Regions from separate parts of the Vibrio sp. Vb1554 genome, predicted to be linked through region 3. Evidence: predicted binding sites of a transcription regulator. Region 3 holds the regulator's gene; each other region holds the start of a gene.

Region 1 (2,207 bases), on a different contig from region 3:
CCGATGAATGAACCAGCTGTTACAGCTTCTGCCCATGGAACACCGATTAGGAATGCTAGTGGAGAGAACGCGTAACCTAGGATTAGCTCTAGCGTTAGTTCTGGCATGCCGAACCAACCACCGATGCCACCTAGCATACCGTTGATTAGCGCGATTAGACCAACGAATGCGATTAGCATTGCACCTACGTTAAGCGCAAGTTGTAGACCAGAAGCCGCACCGCCCGCAGCTGCGTCGATTACGTTAACTGGTTTGTCGTCACCGCCGTCCATCGCTTCTTCGATACTTTCGTGAGGCTGGTCAGTCTCTGGGTGAAGGATTTTAGCGAACAGTAGACCACCTGGTGCTGCCATGAATGATGCCGCAACTAGGTACTCTAGTGGAACACCCATAGATGCGTAACCAGCTAGTACACCACCAGCAACAGAAGCTAGACCACCACACATTACCGCGAATAGCTCTGATTGAGTCATTTTTGGAACGAATGGGCGAACAACTAGAGGTGCCTCAGTTTGACCTACGAAAATGTTAGCTGCCGCTGACATTGATTCCGCACGAGAAGTGCCTAGCGCTTTTTGTAGTGCGCCACCAAGAATCTTGATAACCCATTGCATAACGCCAATGTAGTAAAGAACTGAAATCAGTGCAGAGAAGAAGATCAGTGTAGGAAGAACACGGAATGCGAAGATGAAACCGCCGCCGCCGAATACTTCGAACATCTTGTCAGAAACAAGACCACCGAACAGGAATGATGAACCATCGTTACCGTAGTTGATAACGTTAGAAACACCTGAAGAGAAACCGTTTAGTAGATCACGGCCCCAAGGTACATACAGAACAAATGCACCTAATGCGAATTGGATAGCGAATGCGCCACCCACAGTTCTAAAGTTGATAGCTTTTCGGTTGTTAGAAAATGCCACTGCAATCGCAAGAAGCACTACCATACCGATTAGGCTCATAAACAGGCTCATAGTTTATGACTTCCTTATAAGTTATTTATTGGCGTGTTACAAAATGGAGCTATAAAGCGGGGGCAATTATACTCATGCAGAATCAATTAAAGTAATGCCAGCCTCACACTTTCCTATAAGATTCATGATTGATTCAACCAGCTTTGTGAGTTAATTCACAATAAGCAGGAAAACGTTTTCGATTTCAAACCACATCTTTAGATTTTATTCACATATCGAGAAAGCAAAATTGCTATTTTTCCACAGTTGAGAGGCAATCGATTGCTTTCGGCCGTTATGCAACTCTACGAGCTCATTAAAGACGTGAATGAGTTTGGCTGGGTGATTTGACTCCCCTTGATATCCAAGTATAGGCATATCTGGTGCGTCTGTTTCGATTACTAGGTTTTCGAGTGGTAATTTTTGAATTGCGTCGCGTGTTTTCTTGGCTCTTGGGTAGGTAATCGTTCCTCCTACACCGATAAAAAAACCTAATTTGACCCACTCCATGGCTTGCTGATAACTCCCAGAAAAAGCGTGTAGCACACCACCTCTAGGGAGATTCGCCGCTTTCACCATTTGAATGAGGCGATTGTGCGCTTTTCGGCTATGTAAAATAACTGGGAGCTCGAAGCGTCTAGCCAGCTCAAATTGAACTTCAAGTATCTTTTCTTGCAACTGTGGATCAACATCAATGGCAAAATCTAAACCACACTCTCCTATTGCCACGCACTGCTGCCCTTTTTGATTTAGATAGCCTTCTAGCTCTGTAAGGTGCTGCTCAACGTTATCTTCAAGAAAATACGGATGAAAGCCGAGCGCATAATACAAATTGGCATGTTGCTCTGCCAAAGTTTGAATACGAGCCCAGTTTTGCGGACCGACGGAAGGAATCAAAATTCTTGCGACGCCTTGCGTTTGAGCAAGCTCAAGTTGATGTGCAAAGTCATCTTGAAACACATCAAAATCAAAGTGGCAGTGCGTATCAAAGAGCTTCATCTTGACGCTTTTTATCTGTATCTGCGGGCAGAAAATCAGAGGATGGTTGGGCTTCACTCTTCTCTTCAGTTTGATGGGCTGGGTCTTTTCGATATGGGACACAACTGCGTTTCTGATCGGGAGTTAGCCCCATCTCTTTACACCAGTTGTCGTAACGCTTTAGCCCACGTTTAAACCAATTCATATCTTATCCTTATATAAAAACGCCCTTGGCTAAGTTTATAGCCAAGGGCGTTTTAAAATCTAGTTTGCGTT
Region 2 (2,207 bases), on a different contig from region 3:
TAAATGCATCAACACATTTGTGTTATTTTTGCGGCTAGCCCGATTCGTTAACGCCTTCATCAGTCCTAAACGATACTCTTGGTAAAAGTCTTCAATTTCATAATTAGCGACATCAGCGACTAAGCGGCCAAGGGAGCGGTATGACTCTGGGTGGTGTGCCATTAACGTCAGTTTGTAGCGCGAATGAAAGTCGATGATTTTGCCACGAGTAGGCTCACCATCCATCGAGTCGTAAAAGTCATTTAGACAAAATACTCGAGTGATAAAATTTTCTTTCAATACAGGGTCGTTAAGTCTGCCATCCTCTTCAACAGGCAACCAAGGCATTTTTTGCATCAATGTTTGTGTATACAAGCCAACACCTTCTTTCGCAGCACTGTTCTTGCTGTAAACCTTGACTCGCTCCATGCCACAAGTTGGTGACTTAGCACAAACGATGTAACCACAAAGCTGCTCGCTTTGAAGTTCATCTACTTTATTGGCCGAGTAAGTGAGCATATTGTCGGTATGATCATTTTCTGGATTTTTGGTTTCAACCAATGCAACACGCTCTTCATTAGAAACAAGACGAATGGTTGGACGGGGTACTGGCATACCTACGCCGACTTCAGGGCATACCGAAATAAAGTCAAAATACGGGCTAAGCTCTTTAGTCACAAAGTTGCTCACCTTATGACCAGAGTCAAAACGCACTCGTTCACCCAAAACACACGAACTGATACCTACTTTGATCGAAGATTCCATGATGACGCATCCCTATACAAAAAGTTTTGTTGTATAACTTATAGCAAGCCTTTCCAGATTGTACAAGAAAATAAGTTGTACAATTTAATCGTTTTACTTCACTCGAAAGTATTTCGATCAACCAGCTGTCAGAAAAAAGTTTGGCCCAAAAACAAAGAATTTGTGCGCGCAATCGACAAACTGCTCAAAAGCAAATCGATTGCTCTTTTGATTTCAACAGATTTGGTTATCAATAGGAGTTGCAGTTTCTAAATGCGTGGTTTTTGTGACTAAGCTCTCAAGGGGCCACTGTACGTCCCGTTATTATTGCCTCAACGAAAACGAACAAGTTCAACAGAATTGGTAATAGCGTTCTATAATAGAGGCGTTTTATCAAAACAAAACTTTGGAGAGCACTTATGGCAACCCCACACATTAACGCACAACCAGGTGATTTCGCTGAAACAGTTCTAATGCCAGGCGACCCGTTGCGCGCTAAATACATCGCTGAAACGTTCCTAGAAGATGTGAAACAAGTTTGTGACGTTCGCAACATGTTCGGCTTTACTGGCACTTACAAAGGCAAAAAAGTTTCTGTAATGGGCCACGGCATGGGTATCCCGTCTTGCTGTATCTACGTACACGAGCTAATCGCTGAATACGGCGTGAAAAACGTTATCCGTGTGGGTAGCTGTGGTGCAGTACGTGACGACGTGAAACTAATGGACGTTGTTATCGGTATGGGTGCTTCTACAGACTCTAAAGTTAACCGTATCCGTTTCAACAACCACGATTTCGCAGCAATCGCTGATTACGGTCTTCTAGAAGAAGCAGTTAACCAAGCGCGCGCTCAGGAAGTGCCTGTAAAAGTAGGTAACGTATTCTCTGCAGACCTGTTCTACACACCAGAAGCAGACATCTTCGAGAAGATGGAAAAACTAGGCATCCTAGGTGTAGACATGGAAGCGGCTGGTATCTACGGCGTAGCAGCTGACCTAGGCGCGAAAGCACTGACTATCCTGACAGTTTCTGACCACATCATCCGTGGTGAAAAACTAAGCTCAGAAGAGCGTCAGAAGTCGTTCAACGACATGATGAAAGTTGCACTAGAAACTGCAATCAACATCTAAGAACAAATAGTAAGTAATAATTTGCAGCCAGAGTTATGCTGGCTGCCCGAATTATCCCGAGGGGGCGATTGTGTCTAACGGCGAACTGCCAAAAGACGCAGATGGGTTACAACTCAACTTTTGTAAAACATTGGCGTGTGACAACTTTGGATTGAGTGATGCAAAGCGTTACGTTCTGCAACATGCGAACCCTAAGCGTCCGGCGATGGTATGCCGTGAATGTGGAGCTTTCCCCCCCTTACTTAATAATCGCGATGTCGTGAACGAACTTCATCGCCTGCGGCACGTCCACAGTGACGGGTTGCCTGCTTGCCGTAATGATGATTGCGACAACTTTGGACTTTCTGTCCACAC
Region 3 (2,207 bases):
ATGAAGGGTTACATGGTGGCGTGGTGGATGGTGATGTTAATGTTGCTCAACATGTGGATTTCTTAATTGGCATGGTGCCGATTGTGAACTTAGAGTGGATACAAAAATTCGTACGCGACACTCGCGATCGCGGCCATTCGCGTGAAGCGGTAATGGACTCAATCGTGCGATCCATGGACGATTACCTCAACTATATCACTCCTCAGTTTTCTCGTACTCACATCAACTTCCAGCGCGTACCGACCGTTGATACTTCCAACCCACTTAATGCAAAAGGCATCCCTAGTTTGGATGAGAGTTTTGTGGTGATTCGCCTACGCGGTATCAAGAATGTCGACTTCCCATATCTGCTGGCCATGATTGATGGCTCATTCATGTCACGCCACAACACGATTGTCGTACCCGGCGGTAAGATGAGCTTTGCAATGGAGCTCATAGTTCGGCCTATCCTACAACAGCTCATCGAAACAGGGAAAATTGGCTAAAAACCTGCCTGCGAAGATGTTTACTTTTCATACCGTGATCATGTGCACAGTTTTGCTTACAAAATCTCAATCATGGCACGATTAAAATCAAGAAATCGTTTTCGAAAAAGGATACTATTTCTTACCGAAACACAAGAGAGCTTGCAGCATATAAAAAGTGCTCTTATTCTAGTAGGCCTAATTCAGGCTTAGCTAAAATATGGATAGCGCAAGCGTACCCTGCAGAGGAAGTGAGATATTATGGTTCTAGGTAAACCTCAAACCGACCCAACATTAGAGTGGTTTCTTTCACACTGTCATATTCATAAGTACCCTTCAAAGAGCACGCTAATTCACGCGGGCGAAAAGGCAGAAACTTTGTACTACATCGTTAAAGGTTCTGTTGCGGTTCTTATCAAAGACGAAGAAGGTAAGGAGATGATCCTTTCTTACCTAAACCAAGGAGACTTTATTGGTGAACTTGGTCTATTCGAGGAAGACCAAGAGCGCACAGCTTGGGTTCGTGCTAAATCTCCTTGTGAAGTTGCTGAAATTTCTTTCAAGAAGTTCCGTCAGCTTATCCAAGTAAACCCAGACATCCTAATGCGTCTTTCTGCGCAGATGGCTCGTCGTCTTCAAGTAACTAGCCAAAAAGTGGGTGACCTGGCGTTCCTAGACGTAACTGGTCGTATCGCTCAGACGCTTCTGAACCTTGCAAAACAACCAGACGCAATGACTCACCCAGACGGCATGCAAATCAAGATCACTCGTCAAGAAATCGGTCAAATTGTTGGCTGTTCTCGTGAGACAGTAGGTCGTATTTTGAAGATGCTAGAAGAGCAGAACCTAATCTCTGCTCACGGTAAAACCATCGTGGTTTACGGTACTCGTTAATCTCAAACTAGAGTGACACGAACAAAATTATAAAAGCCACCAATGGCAACATTGGTGGCTTTTTATTTGCTCATGACCAAATGAGATAGGGTGCAGCGAACACTAATGAGTAAGCTTAACAGGTTAACCCTAAAACTTAGCCATTCGTACTTTCAAAGATTTTGTCAGCTGAAGCGGCCACGAAACCTGGGTACAAATCACCATTTTCCATCGGATAGCGCTTAGCAAATTCATAAAACCCGCCAGGGATAATTTCAGTGCCTTCGCTAAAACGAACCGCTACTTTATCAGCCATGGTCGATGACTGCTCTAGCAACACCTCAGGAGTGCCCTTCACTTCACCACCATTTTCATTAATGGTAAACCCAGCGGTACGCAGATGATCGTTTACCTGCTTCACTTCTTCATATTCATTGAGTTGGTTAACGCTCACCGTGAAGTGGTTTGCTCCGTAACCATGCGCCGCAAGCCAAGATGCGTACTCACTTTCTTTAGCCAACGTTTGGTAATCAGCAAAGCTTAAATCCCACAAGCGTCCACCATGTAAGAATGCGCTATCGTTCAGCTTGTCAGCATCGACTTGTGCCACCAAATTTTTCACAATCTCTTGTAGCTCAGGCGAGCACTCTTCAACTTTTAGCTCACTAATAAATACTTTAGGTTGCTTCGGATCTGGGTGCTCATAGTGCTTAGCAACCAGCTTTTTGCTTTCGAAAACGTAATCACCACACGCCTTGTAACCAATAGCTACAAATGGCTTAGCTAGAGTTTCAATACCAAGAGGCGCGATATTGAAGGTACGTAAAGCTATATGATCATTAATCAGAGGCTCATCTTCTTGAAGCAGCT
Region 4 (2,207 bases), on a different contig from region 3:
ATTTGTTGCCTTGTCAAAGTAACAATTACTTAGTGAAAGCTGCTGAGAAAATATAATGTAGAAGGTGAGTGGTTTTGGCTGCTCACCTTTTTCTTTAATAGAAAGGTTTAAAGGAACAAAAAATGAGTCATCCAATTGAACAGTTAGAACAAATCATGGCGAAGCTGCGTGACCCAGAAAATGGTTGCCCTTGGGACTTAAAACAAACCTTTGACACCATCGTTCCGCATACTATAGAAGAAACCTACGAAGTGGTGGACGCGATTCAAAATCGAGATTGGCCCAATCTAAAAGAAGAGCTAGGGGATTTGTTGTTTCAGGTGATTTTTTACAGTCAACTAGCGAAAGAGCAAGAGCTGTTTGACTTTTCGGATGTCGTCGAAACCGTGAACGAAAAACTGACTCGTCGCCACCCGCACGTTTTTTCAGATGTTGAGTTTGAATCTGACGAGGAAATTAACGCGAACTGGGAAGCGGAAAAAGCAAAAGAAAAAGCCCTAGTAGGCAAAGCGGAAGAAAGTATCCTAGACTCAATACCAAACTCTTTACCTGCACTTTCTCGTGCTACAAAAATTCAGAAAAAATGTGCAAAATTTGGGTTTGATTGGGATTCACTTGGCCCGGTTGTCGATAAAGTACGAGAAGAAATTGACGAAGTCATGGAAGAGGCACTGCAAGTTCAGCCCGATGAAGAGAAAGTTGAGTTGGAGCTCGGTGATTTGCTATTTGCGACTGTCAATTTGGCTCGCCACCTTGATAAAAACCCAGAAGTCGCGCTAGGAAAAGCAAACGTAAAGTTTGCGCGACGTTTTAAACAAGTTGAAGGCAAGGTCCAGCAGTCAGGCAAAGTACTTACAGATTGTTCTTTATCAGAACTTGACCATTTTTGGGATGAAGTAAAACAAGAAGAATCGAGGCAGAGGTAAACTGGCAGAATACATAATATAAGGTCAGCTTGTTTGGTTACACGAAAACGGACTTTGGTTTGTCTTTGCTCACTTTGATTTGAAGCAAAAAATAAAAAATTACGGTGTGATAGATTTCACGTTGTGGCGGTAAGGAGCTTCTGGTATATTTATCTCCCGTCCAGAAGCACTCCATTTCCCTCATTCAACCAATTTCAGGTTAAACATGACGACAAATTACATTTTTGTTACTGGCGGGGTTGTATCCTCTCTAGGTAAAGGTATTGCAGCAGCATCTCTTGCGGCTATTCTAGAAGCTCGTGGTCTTAAAGTGACTATGATGAAGCTTGACCCTTACATCAACGTTGACCCGGGCACAATGAGCCCTACTCAGCACGGTGAAGTGTTCGTTACAGAAGATGGCGCAGAGACTGACCTTGACCTTGGTCACTACGAGCGTTTTATCCGTACCAAGATGACCAAGCGTAACAACTTCACTGCAGGTCGTGTTTATGCCGACGTACTTCGTAAAGAACGTCGTGGTGACTACCTAGGCGCAACTATTCAAGTTATCCCTCATATCACTAACGCAATCAAAGATCGCGTTATTGCAGGTTCTGAAGGCCATGATGTGGCTATCGTTGAAGTTGGCGGTACTGTTGGTGATATCGAATCACTACCATTTATGGAAGCGATTCGTCAGCTAGCTGTTGAGCTAGGCCGTGAGCGCGCAATGTTCATGCACCTAACACTTGTTCCTTACCTAGCGGCAGCGGGCGAAGTGAAAACTAAGCCGACGCAACACTCTGTAAAAGAACTTCTATCTATCGGTATTCAGCCAGATATCCTAGTTTGCCGTAGCGATCGCGTTATTCCTGCGAATGAGCGTAAAAAAATCGCACTGTTCTGTAATGTTCCAGAAAAAGCAGTAATTTCAATGAAGGATGTAGACTCTATCTACAAGATCCCTCAGTTGATTAAATCTCAAGGTCTAGATGACCTTGTGTGTGCTCGCTTTGGTATTACTGCTCCGGAAGCAGACCTTTCTGAATGGGAACAGGTTATCTACGAAGAAGCAAATCCTACTGGTGAAGTAACCATCGGTATGGTTGGTAAATACATTGAATTACCAGATGCATACAAATCTGTGAACGAAGCGCTTAAACACGCTGGCTTGAAAAACCGCCTAAGCGTCACAATTAAGTATGTAGACTCACAAGATATCGAAACAAAAGGCGTTGAACTTCTAGAAGGTTTGGACGCAATCCTAGTACCAGGTGGCTTCGGCGATCGTGGTATTGA

What was found. Region 3 encodes CRP, which controls carbon source genes, mostly activating them, when cyclic AMP is high. Its sites were predicted from a motif close to TGTGANNNNNNTCACA; they were not measured.
Region 1: the regulator CRP is predicted to act here: its motif matches at 1,119-1,134, upstream of R8N28_RS16770 (NupC/NupG family nucleoside CNT transporter).
Region 2: the regulator CRP is predicted to act here: its motif matches at 1,009-1,024, upstream of deoD (purine-nucleoside phosphorylase).
Region 4: the regulator CRP is predicted to act here: its motif matches at 1,032-1,047, upstream of R8N28_RS15450 (CTP synthase).

Annotation. Positions count from the first base shown of each region.
Region 1 is NZ_JAWPOJ010000021.1:11,137-13,343, forward strand. It holds gene R8N28_RS16770 (NupC/NupG family nucleoside CNT transporter) at 1-974, opposite strand, end outside; gene R8N28_RS16775 (TatD family hydrolase) at 1,179-1,952, opposite strand; gene R8N28_RS16780 (DUF5363 family protein) at 1,939-2,136, opposite strand.
Region 2 is NZ_JAWPOJ010000003.1:272,364-274,570, reverse strand. It holds gene R8N28_RS04780 (YbgA family protein) at 1-744, opposite strand, end outside; gene deoD (purine-nucleoside phosphorylase) at 1,143-1,853, shown strand; gene R8N28_RS04770 (hypothetical protein) at 1,924-2,207, shown strand, end outside.
Region 3 is NZ_JAWPOJ010000049.1:1,817-4,023, reverse strand. It holds gene R8N28_RS22680 (phosphoribulokinase) at 1-485, shown strand, start outside; gene crp (cAMP-activated global transcriptional regulator CRP) at 726-1,358, shown strand; gene R8N28_RS22670 (DUF1338 domain-containing protein) at 1,495-2,207, opposite strand, start outside.
Region 4 is NZ_JAWPOJ010000018.1:37,343-39,549, reverse strand. It holds gene mazG (nucleoside triphosphate pyrophosphohydrolase) at 123-926, shown strand; gene R8N28_RS15450 (CTP synthase) at 1,132-2,207, shown strand, end outside.